DNA from 4 places in the Bacillus sp. Brlt_9 genome. Region 4 is predicted to be linked to each of the others. Evidence: riboswitches for the same ligand, from Rfam matches in the RefSeq annotation. Region 4 holds a riboswitch; each other region holds the start of a gene.

Region 1 (5,180 bases), on a different contig from region 4:
TAATAGCAGGCCGTCCACCTGTTCTTCTAGTAATGCACTTGCCTGTTCCAGTAACATAAATTCTCTCTCCATATCAGTTGTCGTAACAGCTCCGATATGTTTCATACCACCAATTGTTCCTAAAATCGCATTTCTTTCTGTAACAGATGCTTTCGCCAGTTTTACTGCCGCTCTATTAATTTCAGTAACTTGATTTTCTAAGCCATACATACGTAATTTCGCTTCATTTGCTCCGTACGTATTTGTTTGAATTACATCTGCCCCAGCAGCTACATATTGCTTATGAATCGATATAATTAAATCTGGATCAGATATGTTCAATTCTTCAAAACTACTTTGTAAACCATGTGAATGTAATAACGTCCCAACCGCACCATCACCTATTACAATTCCTTTTGATAATAAATCTAGTAATTTCACCAATCTCCCTCATTTCTATCAATATAAAAACCCCCTCTTCACTTTGAAGAGGGGGACATAATCGATCCTCCTCTTATTATGCAAAACATTCGTTTTGCAGGTATTAGCACCGTTTCAAACATTTCGTTTGAAGGTTGCCGGGTTTCACAGGGCCTTTCCCTCCACCGCTCTCAATAAGAGTTTGTCTTTATTATTTTATTTATGTAGCTAAAAGGAAATGCGTTCCCCTTTTAACAATGTTTGTTAATTTTTTTATAAATTTAGCACGCACAAATACAAAAGTCAATGACACTTGCGGAAAAATAAAAATTATTTAAAATAAAGTTGCAATTCAATTATCTTTTGTTGTAAAGTTAAAAACATAATAAAATTTCATACGAACATTCTTATCTAGAGAGGTAGAGGGACTGGCCCTATGACGCCTCAGCAACCATTAACATTTGTTAATAAGGTGCTAATTCCAGCAAATTGTGAAAGATTTGACAGATGAGAAGAAGACTCTATTCAAACCGAAAGCCTTCTTCTTAGAAGGCTTTTTTTATTTTACATTCACTTAATTGTTCATTTAAAAAGGAGGAATTTTTACATGTCAACAATCGAAACAAAACTAGCACAAATTGGAAACAGGAGTGAAACTACAACAGGAACTGTTAATCCGCCTGTTTATTTCTCAACTGCTTATCGTCACGAAGGAATTGGTAAATCTACTGGCTTTGATTATTCACGAACTGGAAATCCAACTCGCGGTCTTTTAGAACAGGCAATCGCAGACTTAGAATACGGTGAACAAGGTTATGCCTGTAGCTCCGGAATGGCGGCTGTTCTCCTCGTCCTTTCGCTATTCCGTTCTGGAGATGAACTTATTGTATCTGAAGACTTATACGGCGGAACGTATCGATTATTTTCTGAGCATGAAAAAAAGTGGAACGTTCGATGTAGATACGTAAATACACAATCTATTAAACAAATTGAAAAAGCTATCACAACTGAAACGAAGGCTATTTTCATAGAAACTCCGACTAATCCATTAATGCAAGTTACTGATATTGCCGCTGTCGCAACTGTAGCGAAGAGGCATGGACTACTCCTTATTGTAGACAACACATTCTACACGCCGTATATACAGCAACCATTAACGGAAGGTGCCGACATCGTACTTCATAGTGCAACGAAATATTTAGGTGGACATAACGATGTACTAAGCGGACTTGTCGTTGCAAAAGGAAAGGAACTTTGTGAGGAAATCGCCCATTATCATAATGCATCCGGTGCGGTCTTAAGCCCATTTGACTCATGGCTATTAATTCGCGGTATGAAAACGTTAGCGCTTCGCATGAGACAACATGAAGAAAATGCGAAAGCTGTTGTTGCTTATTTAAACAATGAAGATGGTGTGACAGATGTATTTTATCCAGGAAGAGGCGGTATGATTTCATTTCGTCTTAAAGACGAATCTTGGGTTAATCCATTCTTACAATCTTTATCCTTAATTACATTTGCTGAAAGTCTTGGTGGTGTGGAAAGTTTAATGACCTATCCAGCAACGCAAACACATGCTGATATTCCTGAAGAAATCAGAACAGCAAACGGTGTGTGCAATCGTCTTCTTCGATTCTCCGTTGGCATTGAAAATAGTAACGATTTAATTCAAGACTTACAGCAATCCATTAAACTTGTAAAAGAAGGTGTAAGAATATGAGTTATTCTATAGATACACTCTTACTGCATAACCAATATAAACATGACCCGCAAACAGGAGCTGTTAACGTTCCCATCTATAATACATCAACATTCCACCAATTTGATGTAGATACGTTTGGAAAATATGACTATAGCCGCTCTGGTAATCCAACACGTGAAGCTCTTGAAGATATCATTGCTTTATTAGAAGGCGGAACAAAAGGGTTTGCGTTCGCGTCAGGAATTGCAGCAATTTCTACTGCATTCCTCCTCCTTTCACAAGGTGATCACGTACTCATTTCAGAAGACGTATACGGAGGAACTTATCGCATTATAACTGAAGTTCTCTCCCGTTACGGTGTTTCACATACATTTGTTGATATGACCAATTTAGAAGAAATAAAGCAAAACATTAAACCAAATACAAAACTCTTTTATGTGGAAACACCTTCTAATCCACTTTTAAAAGTAACCGATATTCGTGCTGTTTCTACACTTGCAAAATCTATTGACGCCCTTACTTTTGTTGATAATACATTTTTGACACCACTATTCCAGAAACCACTTGATCTTGGCGCCGATGTCGTTCTTCATAGTGCCACAAAATTCATTGCTGGTCATAGTGACGTTACTGCCGGATTAGCGGTTGTAAAAGATGCCGAACTCGCTCAAAAACTTGGATTTTTACAAAATGCATTCGGCGCTATTTTAAGCCCGCAAGATTGTTCTCTCGTACTTCGAGGTCTAAAAACATTGCATGTACGTCTTGAGCATTCAGCGGCTAACGCCAATAAAATTGCACACTATTTACAAGATCACACTAAAGTTCAAAATGTCTATTATCCTGGCTTACAAACACATCTTGGATTTGACATTCAACAATCTCAAGCTACATCAGCTGGAGCCGTCCTATCTTTCACTTTACAATCAGAAGACGCACTCCGCCAATTTTTATCAAAAGTAAAATTACCTGTCTTTGCGGTCAGTTTAGGAGCTGTCGAATCCATTCTTTCCTACCCAGCTAAAATGTCACATGCAGCACTGTCGCAAGAAGCTCGCGATGAAAGAGGTATTTCGAATTCATTACTTCGGTTATCCGTCGGTCTTGAAAATGTTGACGATTTAATATCCGATTTTGAAAATGCCCTTTCTTATGTAGAAGAACCTGTAAATGCATAGAGAGAAAAGAAGATATGAAATTAAGTTTTCATATCTTCTTTTTTATGCTGTTTAGTATATTTTTTACTTTTCTTATAGTTCATAAAAAACGAGAGAGCACCATCTATTTCCAAGTAATGAATTAATTGATATATTAAAAAGTAAAAAAAGGGGCAAAAATAATGGATACTTGTGCAGATGTTTTAATCGTTATCGACTTACAAAATGGAGTATGTTATAGCGGGGAGCATTTATTCGATTTACAAAATCTACTTACAAAAGTAAATAAAAGAATTTCTTCATACAGAAAATCAAATAAACCGATTCTTTTCGTTCAACATTGTGATGATGATTTAGTACCTGAGAAAGATCTTTGGGCTATTCATACTGATCTAGATGTTCAGGAACAAGATTTTTTTGTAAGAAAAACACATGCCAATTCATTTTATAAAACAAACTTAAAAGAGATTTTAGAACAATTATCTGTACATCGTATTGAATTTTGTGGTGCCCAAACAGAGTACTGTATGGATGCTACAATTAAATTTTCACATGGACTAGGGTACGAAAACTTCATGGTGCAGAAGGCTACCTCTACATTACATAATCCCTTTATGTCCGCAAAAGAGACAATTGATTTTTATGAGAATATATGGAACCACAGATTTTTAAAGCTAATAAACGATGAACTCTAGAATAAATAACCAACAGCTTAATCATTCTTAAATTTATCAGCTAAACGCAAACAGTTTCTTTTCTTTTAACCTGTTTTATATTCTATATATATCATTATAATTCCTTTGTCATATTATTTTAAAAATTTTGTATATTCATTTGAAAGAATAAGAAAATCATGGTAAGATTGTGTTACAAATATATCTATATCTTTCAATTTTTAAAACGCATCTAAATTTTCACCCAAAATTGTCATTTTACAAAACCGTGCTAAATCATCTACTTTATTTACATCAGGGTCTCTTTTCTTACAATTTCTTTACTTTAGGACTTTTTTTCTGCAACAACTGTTTTCTTTTCTTTAATTTTTTGGTATGTATAGTATGGTATAACAGCTCACACGGAGGTGGAAAAGAACATGTTAGAAACCTTTCAAAAAGAAATAGAACTATATGAAAGCAATGCAGAACTATTGAAAGTACTTGCTCATCCTGTTCGCTTATGTATCGTAAAGGGATTAATTGAACGTGGTCCAAGCAACGTTTCTACAATGTACACTGGCTTAAACATGCCACAATCTACAATTTCACAGCATTTAGCAAAATTAAAAAGTGCTAAAATCGTTTCAAGTGAAAGAAAAGGATTGGAAATTTATTACAAAGTAGAAAACGAGACAATTATTCAACTCGTTCGCGTATTATTGGGTTAGGGACTCATAAACAGAGAAAAAGGACGTATTCTATATTTTTAATCTCATATCTTTAATATAAATATATATCATGAGAGGAAATATATGATGCTACATAAGTCGTATTAAAAAACAAGACACAGAAATATGCTGTGTCTTGTTTTTTTATATTTTCAAATACCGATTCAATTGTAAATGTTGTATATGTTTCGTATGTATAACAACATCAAATGCACTCCCTAATCCTCCGCTCAAAATCATAGAACGAACTGCTCGATTTTGTCTTTGAGTTTCAGAAAAAGGGTTCCTATCTTGATGATTCGTAAGCTGCTCTAATATTCCTGCCGCTAACAAAAACTCAGATTGCTTCTTATGCCATACTGTATGCATACCTTGCAGGCTAAACATCTCTTTCAGTTCATCCCAATGAATATGAGTAGTAAGATCCATTTCACCTGGATGCACTAAAGGATTACGGATTAACTTATGCTCGTAATATCCTCGTAAACTTCCTTCCTGATGTGCAGGATGCATCCATTCTTCTTTTGTATACCCATAA
Region 2 (5,180 bases), on a different contig from region 4:
AAATTTAGCAAGCTCAAGCATACCAAATTGATTAGCTACAGACTCTGCATCAGAATTATAGTTTGTGTTTGTATTAATATCATACGTATAAATTATTCCATCCAAACTGCGAATAAATTCAATACCAGCAACAGTAATTTCATTTTCTTTCAAAAATTCTTTGTACTGTTCAATGATCGGCTCGTGGAAGTCCGGTATAATTTCAAATTTTGTTGACGCTTCTTTCTTACTCTCTTCTCCTACTGGGCAGAAAGCATCTTGAATCGAGCATGCATCCGCTGGACAAAGCTCGAATCCTTCTGATGTATCTACTTTAACTGCATATACAAACTGACCGCCTACAAATTCACAACGTGTAATATATGGTTCTGGCGCTTCAATATATTGCTGGATTAAAGTAATTCCATCAATAGGTTCTTCAAACGCCGGACTATCCATATATTGTTCTAAAGCATCGATGGAATGAAATAGTTGAACACCGAGGCCTTTACCTGCACGGTTATGCTTTGTAATGAACGGCACTTCCCCTAACTCCCTAGCAGCTTTTACTATATGATCACGGCCAACAGCACCAATTGTTTTTGGCACTTGTATACCAAAATTTCTTAATGCTGCATATTGATTCAATTTACTTACTTCAAGACGTAATGCACGAGACCCATTAAATACTGTTCGCCCGTATCCTTCTAACCAAGCAAGAACTCCTTCCGTCAACTCAGGTGCATATCTATGACCTCTCGTATGTGAAGAAGCACTCATGCGGCTATAAAAAACACCTTGGGGAGGTTCTTGTTCTAACGTAATTGTTCCTTCATTTAAAAACCATTCCTCATACGGTAACTCCAGTTCTTCCAACCTTTTCACTAAATGATCCGTCCATTCCTTATTCTCATGTAATATGTAAATTTTACTCATTTGTAATCAATTCCTTTCTTTTTGCTTCAACTAATGGCATCACTTTTTCAGAAAATCGTTTCATCTCTTCAAGCTGTGGCGAAAATTGTAAAAGTAATAACGTAACACCCACTTTTTCAAAGGCGAGTATCCTTTCTGCAATTTGTTCTGGTGTTCCAATTAAATTAGGACGTAATCCACGATTAGATACGGAATAATCATTCAGCTTCACTTGCTGTTCCAAATGCGATTTACTAATAAAATCTTGGTAACCCGCATAACCTAAAGCATCATCTTTCACATCCGTTATGCGTCTCCATTCTTCTAATGCCTCTTCTTCTGTATCACGACAAATGACGTAAGCCGCGAGCCCGAATGACTGCAATGGCTTCTCTGTAACTTTCTTTCTACGATTCTTCATATCTTCTATTTTCACTGATACTTCTTCCACTGTTCCTCCATGCATGACATATGCATCCGCATGGTTTACAATTACTTCTTTTCCTCGCTCACTCTCACCACCTGCATAGATCTTAATTCCTTGTTTCTGTACAGGTTTTGGACTTAAATGTGTATGATGAAGCTCATAAAAATTCCCTTTATACGAAAACACTTCTTCTTTCCAAAGCTCTTTCAAAACTGTTACAAATTCCTCTGTGCGATCATATCTTTCATCATGTGCGGTAAATACTCCGCCGTACTGTCTCGCTTCTTCTTCCCACCACGCTGAAACTACATTCAATGTAAAACGACCATTACTTAATTGATCGATATTCGCTGCCATTTTCGCTGTAACCGCTGGATTGTGGAAGCCAGGTCTTACAGCTGTCATAATCTCTAATTTATCCGTTACTGCTGCAAGTGCTGCCGCAGTTGTCCACGCTTCTAAACTTGGTGCTGAAACACCTTTTATATCATTTAAATTTAATTCCGCAATAAGAGTTGTTGAAAAACCTAATTGTTCTGCCGCTTGTGCTGTTTGTTTTGCATACTCAAACGTAGGCGGCATAGATTCATCCTCTACATTTCGAAGCCATCCCCCAAAAATCGGTAACCAAAAACCATACTCCACTACATACTCCCCCTTCATCTCTTAGCCATAAAAAAGACTACTCTTATTCAAATAAGAGTAGCCTTCTTGACTAATTGAACCGCTCTTATCTTTCAGGTGTTTTTTCACCTGCAGGATTTGGCACCTTTCGTCTCACACGAGGTTGCCGAAGTTTCATAGGGCCCGTCCCTCCACTTCTCAACATAAGAATTGTTTGATTTTTATTTATTATAATCATCAGAATAATAAAAATCAATCATTTAATACTCATTTTTCCTATAAGCATTAAATGATATATAAGAAATCATATTTTTATAGAGGTTCATAGGGATATTATCTTGTTTTACTTCCGAATATATAAAGGGGTATATTGTATCATGTCGAAAACATCATTTATAACTAAGTTGCTTTGCTTCTATTGTAGAGATGATAGAGAATATACAAACATAAATATCAACTTACAGAAGTTTTAGTAATATGAAAAATAAAAGAACCTCAATATTAGTTGTATTATTTATTCTATTAATCATTATCGGATGCAGTTGTTTCTGCTAAAAAACTATTAGAAAAGGTACCTATATATAGGTACCTTTTCTTCATATGTATTTATTAAGATTTGTATTTTTTGACTGTACAAGGAATAGTTACAATGTATAAATCTATAGCATAGATTGTAACCCAAATACCTTTACCTTCAGCCGCTAACTTTTCATTCAATTGTGATAAATGCTCTGAAACTTTTCTTTTACCCCACTTTCTAGGAAACCATTGAAAAACCTTAGGAACATTATGTTTTTTGTTATACCATACATTCAATCTCCAAAAAATCAAGAAAAACGAGACAATCACTACAATACAAAAAATATCAAAATATGAAATCCCTAAAATCATATAATATATTCTCCATTTCCATATAAATTAAACATAAATAAATCTATATATATAATATTAAATATTAAAACCCATTTATTGATGCTATAACAGGCTCACTCGATGATTGTTATATTTTTTCATGGTTTTTAAGCAATATAATACCTTCTTAACACCAAGTGTACAAGTAAAAGAAGACATCTTAATCGATGTCTTCTTTTCTTATACAATAACAACACAATAAAATTAAGTTGATTCAAGCTGCAGGATACTACCTTGATATGATAATAAAGAATACATCATCACATTGTCAGCAAGCAAAAGTGTATTCTGCATTTCTGAAAACAGTAGATGGCAGATTGTGACCTGCTGAATCTGCTAAGAAAGAATATACAAGAACATCCTTAACATCGTCTTTATTTCCACTAATGATGACATCAAGAAAATCTTCTATGTGGAATTCTGGCGTAAACAACACAATCTTAGTTGTTCTGTTTGGTTCTAAAGAAACAAAAGTACGAGAAATTTCAACTAATTCATTTTGAGTTGGAAAAGAAGTGTTTGGACTTCTCTTAACAGTTACCGTTACATTACTAGTATGGCAGCGTGAATCATTGTTTAACATAATGTTGAGAGCAGTTGGAATAATCCCATTTTCAGAAACTGGAACTCGAAACACTCCAGTAGATTTATGAGCCATATAATCACATCCTTTCAAAATAAAATATATTTACAATATATTAGATGCAAGAAACGTTCATTTTGATAGGGACAAATTATATGATTAATATATCTATAATAACCCTTGGTATTACTAAGACAATGATTTAAAAGATTAACAAATATCGTGAGAACCAATCGAATGTATATGAAAAGAAAAAAGAATAAGGCGCCTAAAAGATTCCCTATTTTGAGCCAATAATGAGACATTATGTTAATCTTATATGTATAGTTGCACAAAATTGAGAAACTTAAGGAGACAGATCAATTTTATGAGAAAATCATTCATATTACTTACTTTCATTCTAGTATTAGTCAGTGTTACGGCTGCTTGCACACAAGATAAAAAAGATAGTGCCGTTGAAAATAGTCCAATAGAAGAACCAACCGCAAAAAATGAAAATGAAGAATTAATAAATTTTGAAGAAAAAGAAGATATGAGCCGCTTGGAACAAGGTATTTTATTAGTTGGTGAGAGTGTTAAGGGAGGCTATTACTTGAGCGCTGTTCATAGTGCATATTTAAATGATAGCAACGATTCCGTCGTTGTTAATGTCTCTGTAAAAAATGTACGAGGTCAAACGATTGGACTATCAGAATTAAAATATAACTTAAAAGATGAAAAAGACGGAAAAACTTATGAAGGAAAGGTGCTTGACCAAAACCCTTCTAATATACAAGTTAAACCAAATGAAACGGTAGAATTAAAAATAGCTTTTGAAGTACCAAGTACCGCAGATGAATATATGTTTTATATTGAAAGCTCTTTAGATCCTCTAGGAGCACACTGGAAAATCGATAAGCTGCAATCACAAAAAAACTAAGTCTCAAATAAGCAAAAAGCAATGAAAAAATTTGATATAGATACAAATGAATAATATATAAACATAAAACCATCGATTTAATGAATCGTTGGTTTTTTTTTCAAAAAATGCTCCATTAAAAACTAGGAGACAAAAAAACTAATCCCTAAAAGAGATTAGTTCAATAAATCCAGAGTTATTATTATATTACATAGTTTTATGAGCAAACGTTATATAATGTTGTGTGGGATACATAACCTGTCATCCCTTTATAAGTAACTTTTAACCACTGTTTAGAATTACTATAATGCCCTTGAACATACTCACCTGTTACCCATGTGCCAGTAATTTTCTGACCACTAGTAAATGTATGTAAGACAGGTGATCCCACAGTGTAACCACTGCGCATCTTTGCACCATATGTACCTACCGTACCTCCCTTTGCACAAGCTGCTACTACTGTTTCATTTTCAGTAGTATTCGTAGCCGCGAAAGCAGAGCCGTTAAATGTAAATAAAGTAAACATAAAAGCTGTTAATAAAGTACAAATAGATAAGCGACGTAACAAAATAAATTCCCCCTTTTTTTATAATTTATTTCTTCACAAATGATTATCTTAAATATTCTAACTATTTTCAATATATTAATGTTGAGAAATATTAGTTGTATTTTTGAAATAAGATTTTATCAAAAATATTAACAAACTCATATTTTACAGAGAGAGCCCCAAAAGAAGACTTCTACATATCAACTATAAAAAAACTCCACCATGAGGCAGAGGGACTTTCAAACTACCCGCAATCTCCGTAAAGATAACTCCAAGCGCATGTGCACCTGCATTT
Region 3 (5,180 bases), on a different contig from region 4:
ATACTCCTGTAAAACCTCAGTCAAGTTTGGGTTATCGTATTCCATAAAGGCACTATCCGATCTCATTACATTATTTCGCGTTTCGTACTTACCATTTGTACTTTCAAAATAACTTCTTTGTATATCCCAAAATGTATCTTTTCCCCAATCACTATAGCGTGATAAACCGAGTAAAAACTTTGGCGCAGCTATAATATTTTCTTCTTTTAATTCACTGTACTCTCTCAACTTCTGCTGATCTTTTGCTAATACATAATCTGTCACATACATTTCTTTTAAAAATGAATGTGGGGCAACAGAAATACGTGCTAAATGCATACGTATATCCTCATCCCTTCGCACTTTATTCTTAAAATATGAAGAGTATTCCTTATAATCTAGTACCTTCGTATGCGTTTCATACAATTCATCTTTTGTTAACTTTAGTGTCACATCTAAAATCACGCCAAACAATCCGTATCCCCCAATTACATACGGAAACAAATCAGCATTCTCTTCTCTACTTACATTACGCACCGTACCATTTGCCATTAACAATCTAAATGACTCTACTGTATCAATCAATGCTTCATGACGAATGTCACGCCCATGTACATTTACACTTAATGAACCACCAACAGTAAAAATATTTTGAGATTGCATGACTTGAACCGCAAGACCATACGGATTAATTTTCTTTTGAATGTCATTCCATGTGACACCGCTTTGCACCCTAATCCTCTTCTTCTCCGGATTAAACTCTAATATTTCATTATATCCTTTCATATCAAGTATCGTACCGTTCGGATAATACGTCTGTCCGCCTTGGCTATGTTGCATACCTGCGATAGAAATTTTCTCCCCAGAAACATTTGCATCTTGCACAACCTGTTTTAATGAAATTTCATCCTCAGCATTTTCAACACGTTTTATTTTCGTCGGGAGTAACTTTCCTACATCGCTCATAATCGGATGATTTAATTGCTCTTTATATGTATTTACAGATGTCGCAAGCAACACTGTATAAACTATCATAACCACCGCTATCTTTCTTTTTTTCAAATGACACTCTCCTCTTCTACAATTTTCCCTCTTCATATTGTACCTATTTTCCTTTGAAGAAAGTATACAAAAAAGAGGGCACCTTATTTTAGGTCCCCTCATCAAAACTGTTACTTTGCTACTGGCAATTGTATTGGGTCAAACTTTTCGTACGACGTATATTTTGCGTTCGTAATAATGTGTGCTTTATCCTTGCCATTACTACTCATAATCATGTCTATCTTTGCTGATTCATATTTAAAATCTTTTGTAATGATATATTCTGCGTCCACTTCTTCTATCTTCGCATTTTGTGCTTGTAACATTTTCTTCTGCGTTTCATCCATGCTAGTTAACATACTTTCTGTTTCTTGCCCTTTTAATGTAAATTTCAGTTTATATTTATCTCCGCTTTTCTCCATCTTCATTTTATCTAAAACTACTTCCGGTACTTCTAACTTATCTATAATATCTTGAGTTGCTTTCATTCCACCAGCGTTTAATTGCTCCTCTGGCACGGTTATAACTTCTCCTGTATTAGGGTTTTTCACCTCACCAGCTACTTTACCATCCACAGTATACACTACAACATCTGTACCAGAAATATTCATTTCAGAACGAGAATTCTTTGTCTTTGGCTCTAATTGCATCTTAGCCTTTAATATATCCATCTCTGTTCCTTCAGCTTTTATCCCTACATCATATGTCATCGTTACATGTTCTTCATTTTTAAAAGCTTCGTTCGTTTTCTTGAAAACATCCTTCGCTGCTAATTCCTTTTCTTTTTGAACAGATTCTTTTTTCGGTTCATCCGTCTTTGCTGTTTTCTCATTACTACATCCTACCCCTAGACTGATTGCAAGTACTAAACTTGAAACAAAAATAATTTTTTTCATAATGTCGCCCCCTTTCCCAAAATAATATCACCTCTTTTCCTATGAAATCTATATAATTTTCAATCTATATTTGCTATATAGCGACATGTTTAATGAAGAGCTTAAATATGATGTAAATAACAACAACTCATTTCAGGAGGTCATTATGAAAGCAATTATTTGCACAAAGTATGGACCACCTAACGTTCTTCAGCTTCAAAATATAGAGAAACCTACTCCTAAAAAGAACGAAGTATTAGTTAAAATTCATGCAACAAGTGTATCGACTGGAGACTGTAGAATACGCGGTTTTAATAGTCCCCTCTTATTTTGGATTCCTATGCGGATCATATTAGGTTTCAGAAAACCGAGAAACCCTATACTTGGTGTAGAATTAGCTGGAGAAATTGAGGAAATTGGAACAGATGTAACTCAATTTAAAAAAGGGGATCAAATTTTTGCATTAACAGAACTAAACCTCGGTGGTTATGCCGAGTACACATGCGTACATGAAAGTGGATTAATCACATTAAAACCTACCAATGTGACGTATGAAGAAGCGGCAGTTATTCCTTTTGGTGGAACTTCAGCATTGCATTTCCTGAGAAAGGGCCGTATAAAAAAAGGGCAACAAGTGCTCATATATGGTGCCTCAGGATCGGTAGGAACAGCTGCTGTACAACTTGCTAAATATTTCGGTGCGACCGTTACGGCTGTTTGTAGTCATTCAAATTTTGAACTCGTTCAATCTTTAGGAGCTGATAACGTAATCGATTATACGAAAGAAGATTTTACTAAGCAGGGCGAGCGCTACGATATTATATTTGATGCAGTCGGGAAGTATAAAAAATCCCTTTGTACAAATACATTAACACCCAATGGAAAATATGTATCTGTTAATGGAATGATGGCAAAGGTAAGTAAAGAGGATATGATTCTACTAAAAGAACTAACTGAAACAGAACATTTAAAGCCTGTTATTGATAGAACCTACCAATTAGAAGAAATTGCTGAAGCTCATATGTATGTGGAAAAGGGACATAAGAAAGGTAACGTTTCGATTACCTTAAAATAAAATATATTCAGAAAATAACATTGACAATTCTTTTTGTAAGATTTACTATTAGTACCATATTAAAAAACTACATACACATACTCTTATCAAGAGTGGCGGAGGGACTGGCCCGATGATGCCCGGCAACCGAGCTTATAACGTATAAGCTAAGGTGCTAATTCCTGCAAAACGATTTTTCGTTTTGGAAGATAAGAGAGGAAACTATTTTGTCTATTCGGCACCTCTCTTATTTTTGAGAGGTGCTTTTTATTTTGGAACGTATATGAAGGGGGAATTATAGATGAAAAAAGTATTATTGAGCATTGTAAGTGGAGCTGTATTATTATTAGGTGCATGTGGTGCTAATTCCGATAAAGAGGTAAAAACGTTAGATGAGAAAAAGATTACTGTCGGCGTAACTGGCGGACCGCATGAACAAATCTTTGAAAAGGTGAAAGAAGTGGCAGCGAAAGACGGACTCGAAATTGATGTAAAAGTATTTAATGATTATGTAGCACCCAACGTATCCTTAGATGAAAAAAGTCTTGATGTAAATAGCTATCAAACAAAATCTTATTTAGACGTATTTAAAGCTGAGCGCAATATGAAATTAACGGAAGTATTTTCAACAGTAACATTCCCTATGGGTGTATATTCTAAAAGCTTAAAGGATGTAAAAGATTTAAAAGAGGGCGATGCGATTGCTGTGCCAAATGATCCAACGAATGAACTTCGAGCTTTAAAACTATTTGAAAAAGCAGGTGTTTTAAAAGTGGATCCAAAGGCGACAGAAAAAGCGACTGCGAAAGATGTCATTGAAAATCCGAAAAAATTAAAGATTGTTGAATTAGAGGCATCTCAATTACCGACACAACTAAGCGAAGTGAAAGCAGCTGCAATTAATACAAACTTTGCATTAGGTGCAAAATTAAGCCCTGCGAAAGATTCTATCTTCCGCGAGGGAAAAGATTCACCATATGTGAACTGGGTCGTTGTTCGTACTGAAAATAAAGATGATGCTGTTGTAAATAAATTAAAGAAAGCTTATCAATCTAAAGAAGTAAAAGAATTTATCGAGAAAAAATTTGATGGTTCTGTTTTACCGTCTTGGTAGGAGCTGACGATAATGATTGAATTGAAAAATGTATCCAAAATATTTACAACAAAAAAAGGGAATGTGGAAGCTCTGAAACCTACTTCCCTCCAAGTAAAAAAGGGCGAAGTATTTGGAATCATTGGATATAGCGGCGCTGGTAAAAGTACATTAATTCGATGTGTAAATTTATTAGAAAAACCAACGACAGGAAATATCATCGTAAACGGCCAAGACTTAACAACTTTATCAGCAAAAGAACTAGCAAAATCGAGACAAAAAATCGGGATGATTTTTCAAGGCTTCAACTTACTTAAAACTGTGACAGTTTATGAAAATATCGCATTACCGTTACGTCTATCTGGTCTTTCCAAAAATGAAATTGAAAAAAGGGTAGAAAAGTATTTACGTATTGTCGATCTTTTCAACCGAAAAGATGCCTATCCGAGTGAACTTTCTGGTGGTCAGAAACAACGTGTTGCCATTGCACGTGCACTATCACATGAACCTGAGGTGTTATTAAGCGACGAAGCAACGAGCGCTTTAGATCCAGAAACAACGGATTCTATTCTTGACCTATTACTAAAGATTAATGAAGAAATCGGGATTACAATTTTATTAATTACACATGAAATGAATGTCATCCAGCGTATATGTGACCAAGTTGCTGTTATGGAACATGGAGCAGTAGTTGAAAGCGGGACTGTGAAGGATATCTTCACAAACCCACAACATGTAACAACGAAGAAATTCGTAAATAGTGCATTTGCAGCGAAGATTCCAGAAGAGGTACAAAAAGAACTACAAACTACCGGTGAAATTGTGACTCTCTCCTTTATAGGGAATGCTTCAGGAGAGCCAGCATTAGCTGTTGCTACAAAACGTTTTCAAGTATATCCAAATATTTTATCCGGTAATATTACACAGTTAAAACATGAAGCTTATGGGAAACTGATCATTCATATGCAGGGTGAGAAAAATGAAGTAGCCCGCGCTTTATCATTTTTACAAGAGCAAGGGATCATCGTAGAAGGAGGTAGAACAGATTATGGGAAACAAGTCCTTTTTGGATGAATGGGGTAAAGTTATATGGGAGGCGACAATACAAACCTTTCAAATGACATCTATTTCACTATTC
Region 4 (5,180 bases):
TGTTAAAACAGTTTCTGAGTTATACGCACCTGTAAGTGGTAAAGTTGTAGCAGTAAACGAAGAATTAAGTGACCAACCAGAACTTGTTAACGAATCTCCATACGAGGGTGCATGGATGGTTAAAGTTGAACTTTCTGATGCAAGCCAAGTTGAGAAGTTATTAACTGCTGAAAAATATGCAGAAATGACAAACCAAGACTAATTATAGTCGACTAAAGGACAGCCTTTGTGCTGTCCTTTTTTATTTTGTGAAAAATAATGAACGTAGAATCATATACTAATTATCGTGTAGGAGAACGTTTTTTATTGTCTAGCTCCAGCGGCTAGATTGTTCGGTGGCTTCGCTTCTTCCTACAAGGCAAAAAGCGCCTTTACGTCAGAAGCTCCATCCCCCTCACAATCTGAACGAGCCGCTTGCGCTTTTCATTGTCCAGCTCCACCTCCTAGCCCTTCATGTCTAAGAACCTTCCGCACGAGAAGACAAAAAGCGTCTTCTGTGCGAAAGAACCTTAGCCAACAGGGCTAAGCAGTCGGTTCCGCTTTTCTTTATGATCCAGCTCCAGCGGCTAGATTGTTCGGTGGCTTCACTTCTTCCTGCAAGGCAAAAATCGCCTTTGCGTCAGAAGCTCCATCCCCCTCACAATCTAAACGAGCCGCTTGCGCTTTTCATTATGATCCAGCTCCAGCGGCTAGAACAGTCGGTCATTTCACTCCTTCACTTGAGGCAAAAGGCGCCTCTAGTTCAGGAGTTCCAATGCCCTCCTGTTCTAAACGAGCCGCTTGCGCTTTTCTTTTGCAAAAATAAACAGGAAACAACATGAAAATAACGAATATACTATATACTAAGTTAAAGGTTGTATAGTATATGGTGATCGGGTGATGACATATGATTTATGTGGAAAAAGTCATTATTGTAGAAGGTACATCAGATAGAAGAAAGATTGAATCTATTATTCGGGAACCGGTGGAAATTGTTTGTACAAATGGTACAATTGGTTTGTCGAAAATGGATGAGCTCGTTGATCAGTTTTTTGATAAGGAAGTGTATGTGCTAGTGGATGCTGATGATGCTGGAGAAAAGTTAAGGAAACAATTTCGCAAAGAATTCCCGCAAGCAGAGCATATTTATATTGATCGCTCGTACCGAGAAGTGGCAACTGCGCCATCTTCACACTTAGCAAATGTATTATGGGGAGCTGACATTGACGTTTATACAGAATATTTACGGTAAGGAATGATAGAAGTGATTGACTGGACAGGAGCCGAAGCAACAGCCCTAATAGAGAACGAAGAAAAAACAGTGTTATATGTATATACTCCAATGTGTGGAACATGCCAATTAGCAAAAAAGATGTTAACTGTCGTTGAGATGACAATTGAAGATTTGAAAATTGGAATGTTAGATTTAAATTATGCTCCGCATTTAGCGAAAGAGTATGGAATCGAAAGTGTACCGTGTTTACTTGTTTTTGAAAATGGGACACTCATGAAGAAGATATATGCATTTCATTCGGTTGAATATTTATATACGGAATTAAAGTAGGCGGCAAAGTTTTTGCCGCCTCGACATATTTCTCGGGAAATATGTCGAGAGGCAGGGTGGTTACAGTATTTGTCGAGCGAAAATAACAGGATTGCTCTTTAGTGAGAGGGAATGGTATGTGTAATAGAAAGTGATATGAAGGATGTGATTTAGGGTGAAATTATATTCTTTGCTGCAATCATTTGTAAATTATGCTAATGGTCAATATCATTTAGAGCCGCTTTTAAGACAAGGAGAAAAAACTGTTAATTTCCGCTTTGGAGATGAGAGTTGTTCGTTACAAATTTCAAGAGATTATATAGAGTTGCTACATGAGGAAAGAGGCACGGAGCAAATCGTTTGTGTAGATGAAGAAGATGTAAAACAATTGGTGAACGGAAATGTACGATTGCAAATGTTAATGAACGATGGGCGTGTACAATATTCGGGAACGTATCGAACGATGCTGTTAGTTGAATCGATGTTTCATATATGTAAACCGATGTCAGTAGGCGCTTAAAATTCTGAAGTTTCATTTTTTGCGAAAATTTCTGTTGACATGGTGTGTGGATGTTGATACAATTCAATTCATAAAATATAGACAATTTCATAAATTACAAATCAGACGAAAATGTAATCTGATTTCTCTTATCAAGAGAGGTGGAGGGACTGTGCCCTGTGAAGCCCGGCAACCGTCAACTTATGTTGAAATGGTGCCAATTCCTGCAAAGCAAATGCTTTGAGAGATGAGAGAGAGGGATAATGTTGTTATATACGCACATAAACCTTTCTGCTTCTCTAGAGCAGAAAGGTTTTTTTATTGTTTGAATGTGGAGGACATTCAAATAATAAAAGTAGTGATAACGGTGGACTACACGCATTAAACATAAAAAATTGCGGAGTCGATCCAAACAAAAAGGGGTGAACATCATGATCTTATTAGAAAATGTAAAGAAAATATATAAAGCAAAAAGCGGTGATGTCACTGCTGTAGATAATGCCAATTTAAAAATAGACAAAGGCGAAATATTTGGTGTTATCGGATATAGTGGCGCTGGGAAAAGTTCGTTAATCAGATTATTCAATCAGCTAGAGAAACCAACTTCTGGTCAAATTACAATTGCAAATCGCGTGATTTCAGCAATTACAGGAAGTGAACTTCGTAAGGCAAGGCAAGAAATCGGAATGATTTTTCAACACTTCAACTTACTTTGGTCACGAACTGTACGAGAAAATATCGAGTTCCCACTTGAGATTGCAGGTGTTGATAAGGCGAAGAGAAGAAAACGTGTGGATGAGTTAATTCATCTTGTTGGATTAGAGGGAAGAGGAGACGCGTATCCTTCTCAGCTGAGCGGAGGACAAAAGCAACGCGTCGGTATTGCAAGAGCATTAGCTAACAATCCACAAGTGCTTTTATGTGATGAAGCAACATCAGCTCTTGATCCAGAAACGACAGATCAAATTTTAGATTTATTATTAGATATTAATAAGCGTCTCGGTTTAACAATTGTACTTATTACACATGAGATGCACGTCATTCGAAAGATTTGTAATCGAGTAGCGGTAATGGAGAAAGGAAAGATTGTAGAAACGGGTCCAGTACTTGATGTATTTCGCAATCCGCAGAAAGACATTACGAAACGATTTGTACAGCAGTTAACGGATTCTGAAGATACAAATGAAACGATTGAAAGTTTAATTGAAAAGTATCCAGATGGTAAAGTCGTTCGTTTGCAGTTTATCGGTGAGGCTGTAGAAAGACCAGTGCTTCAAAGATTAATGCAACGCAGTGATATAGAAGTTAGTATTTTGCAAGGAAATATCGCACAAACGAATAACGGCTCTTACGGTAGTTTAGTCGTTCATTTAAATGGTGAGGAGACAGCGATTCAGCAAGCAATAGAGGGAATACATCAAGATCAAGTAGAGCTGGAGGTGATTGCACATGGATAAGTTACTCACAAATGTTGATTGGAATCAAATGTTAGAAGCAACTGGTGAAACGTTATATATGACGGCAATCGCAGCTCTTGCCACATTTGTTTTAGGACTAATTTTAGGATTGTTACTTTTCATGACGGCGAAAGATAATTTATGGGAAAACAAAACGGTTAATACAGCGATTGGAGCGTTCGTAAACATTTTCCGTTCGATACCGTTCATCATTTTAATTATTTTATTAATCCCATTCACAAAGATCTTGCTTGGAACAATTCTTGGAGCAAGTGCAGCACTTCCGGCTTTAATTATTGGAGCGGCACCATTTTATGCAAGAATGGTTGAAATTGCACTTCGTGAAATTGATAAAGGTGTAATCGAAGCTTCAAAAGCGATGGGAGCAAAAACAAGCACAATTATTTTGAAAGTGTTAATTCCAGAATCATTACCAGCGTTAGTATCTGGTATTACGGTTACGACAATTGCTTTAGTAGGCTATACAGCGATGGCGGGAGTTGTTGGTGCTGGTGGCCTTGGCACACTTGCCTATTTAGAAGGATTCCAACGAGGAAATAACGATGTAACAATCGTTGCGACAATTTGTGTATTACTAGTTGTATTTTTCATTCAGTGGATTGGTGATAGTTTAACGACTCGAATAGATAAACGATAATAAAAAACAGGAGGATGTTTCAAATGAAAAAATTATTACTTACAGCACTTATTTCAACTTCAATTTTTGGGTTAGCTGCCTGCGGTGGGAAAGATAAAGATGAAAAGAAACTTGTTGTCGGTGCTTCTAACGTACCGCACGCTGTTATTTTAGAAAAGGCAAAACCGTTACTTGAGAAAAAAGGAATTGAATTAGAAGTGAAAAAGTTCCAAGATTACGTGTTACCAAATAAATCGTTAGCGGATAAGGATTTAGATGCAAACTACTTCCAGCACATTCCGTATTTAGAAAAAGAAATGAAAGATAAAAAGTATGACTTTGAAGTAGCAGGAAAAATTCATTTAGAACCAATTGGTGTATATTCTCAAAAATATAAAAGTTTAAAAGAGCTTCCAAACGGAGCGACAATTATTATGAGTAACTCTGTTGCTGACCATGGACGTGGTTTAGCAATTTTACAAAAAGAAGGTATTTTAAAAATTAAAGACGGAGTAGATCCAGTTAAAGCGACGCCAAAAGATATTGCGGATAATCCGAAAAACTTAAAATTCAAAACAGATATCGAGCCGGGTTTATTACCACAAGTGTATAACAATAAAGAAGGCGACGCTGTTTTAATTAACTCGAACTATGCAATTGATGCGAAGTTAAATCCAGAAAAAGATGCAATTGCAATTGAAGGTGACGATTCTCCATACGCAAACGTAGTAGCTGTTCGTAAAGGTGATAAAGATAAGAAAGAGATTAAAGCTCTTGTAGAAGTACTACATTCTAAAGAAATTGAAGACTTCATTAATAAAGAATATAAAGGGGCAGTTGTTCCTGTAAAAGAATAATTGCTGCGGAAGGGTTGGTGTATGCTGGCCCTTTTTATAACTACATAATTATACGGGAGAAGGGGATATCATATGAAAAAGATTCTATTGTCAGTTGTTACAGCGCTGTCTGTATTTACATTAGCTGCTTGCGGAGGGAAAGAGGAGAATAAGCTTGTTGTGGGAGCTTCTAACGTGCCGCACGCTGTTATTTTAGAGAAGGCACAGC

Evidence for each region. A riboswitch is a leader RNA that binds a small molecule or an ion and turns the genes downstream of it on or off. The one in region 4 is predicted to bind S-adenosylmethionine.
Region 1: linked by a shared signal. The riboswitch ahead of metI (cystathionine gamma-synthase/O-acetylhomoserine thiolyase) and the one ahead of VF726_RS30485 (methionine ABC transporter ATP-binding protein) in region 4 are both predicted to bind S-adenosylmethionine.
Region 2: linked by a shared signal. The riboswitch ahead of VF726_RS22515 (LLM class flavin-dependent oxidoreductase) and the one ahead of VF726_RS30485 (methionine ABC transporter ATP-binding protein) in region 4 are both predicted to bind S-adenosylmethionine.
Region 3: linked by a shared signal. The riboswitch ahead of VF726_RS28885 (MetQ/NlpA family ABC transporter substrate-binding protein) and the one ahead of VF726_RS30485 (methionine ABC transporter ATP-binding protein) in region 4 are both predicted to bind S-adenosylmethionine.

Annotation. Positions count from the first base shown of each region.
Region 1 is NZ_JAYJLO010000002.1:591,542-596,721, reverse strand. Features, by position in the region: gene VF726_RS09310 (bifunctional homocysteine S-methyltransferase/methylenetetrahydrofolate reductase) at 1-420, opposite strand, end outside; SAM riboswitch class I at 491-600, opposite strand; SAM riboswitch class I at 804-913, shown strand; gene metI (cystathionine gamma-synthase/O-acetylhomoserine thiolyase) at 1,007-2,119, shown strand; gene metC (cystathionine beta-lyase) at 2,116-3,279, shown strand; gene VF726_RS09295 (cysteine hydrolase family protein) at 3,441-3,953, shown strand; gene VF726_RS09290 (ArsR/SmtB family transcription factor) at 4,352-4,642, shown strand; gene VF726_RS09285 (class I SAM-dependent methyltransferase) at 4,787-5,180, opposite strand, start outside.
Region 2 is NZ_JAYJLO010000006.1:121,654-126,833, forward strand. Features, by position in the region: gene VF726_RS22510 (ATP-grasp domain-containing protein) at 1-915, opposite strand, end outside; gene VF726_RS22515 (LLM class flavin-dependent oxidoreductase) at 908-1,966, opposite strand; SAM riboswitch class I at 2,049-2,155, opposite strand; gene VF726_RS22520 (YjcZ family sporulation protein) at 2,423-2,500, shown strand; gene VF726_RS22525 (hypothetical protein) at 2,555-2,836, opposite strand; gene VF726_RS22530 (hypothetical protein) at 3,126-3,515, opposite strand; gene VF726_RS22535 (DUF4352 domain-containing protein) at 3,808-4,359, shown strand; gene VF726_RS22540 (SH3 domain-containing protein) at 4,556-4,906, opposite strand; gene VF726_RS22545 (DAK2 domain-containing protein) at 5,090-5,180, opposite strand, start outside.
Region 3 is NZ_JAYJLO010000014.1:15,463-20,642, reverse strand. Features, by position in the region: gene VF726_RS28900 (FAD-binding oxidoreductase) at 1-1,041, opposite strand, end outside; gene VF726_RS28895 (hypothetical protein) at 1,152-1,916, opposite strand; gene VF726_RS28890 (NAD(P)-dependent alcohol dehydrogenase) at 2,062-2,970, shown strand; SAM riboswitch class I at 3,051-3,165, shown strand; gene VF726_RS28885 (MetQ/NlpA family ABC transporter substrate-binding protein) at 3,251-4,063, shown strand; gene VF726_RS28880 (methionine ABC transporter ATP-binding protein) at 4,076-5,116, shown strand; gene VF726_RS28875 (methionine ABC transporter permease) at 5,091-5,180, shown strand, end outside.
Region 4 is NZ_JAYJLO010000019.1:17,021-22,200, reverse strand. Features, by position in the region: gene gcvH (glycine cleavage system protein GcvH) at 1-202, shown strand, start outside; gene VF726_RS30500 (toprim domain-containing protein) at 887-1,231, shown strand; gene VF726_RS30495 (thioredoxin family protein) at 1,235-1,543, shown strand; gene VF726_RS30490 (hypothetical protein) at 1,698-2,042, shown strand; SAM riboswitch class I at 2,168-2,275, shown strand; gene VF726_RS30485 (methionine ABC transporter ATP-binding protein) at 2,453-3,478, shown strand; gene VF726_RS30480 (methionine ABC transporter permease) at 3,471-4,136, shown strand; gene metQ (methionine ABC transporter substrate-binding lipoprotein MetQ) at 4,160-4,972, shown strand; gene metQ (methionine ABC transporter substrate-binding lipoprotein MetQ) at 5,045-5,180, shown strand, end outside.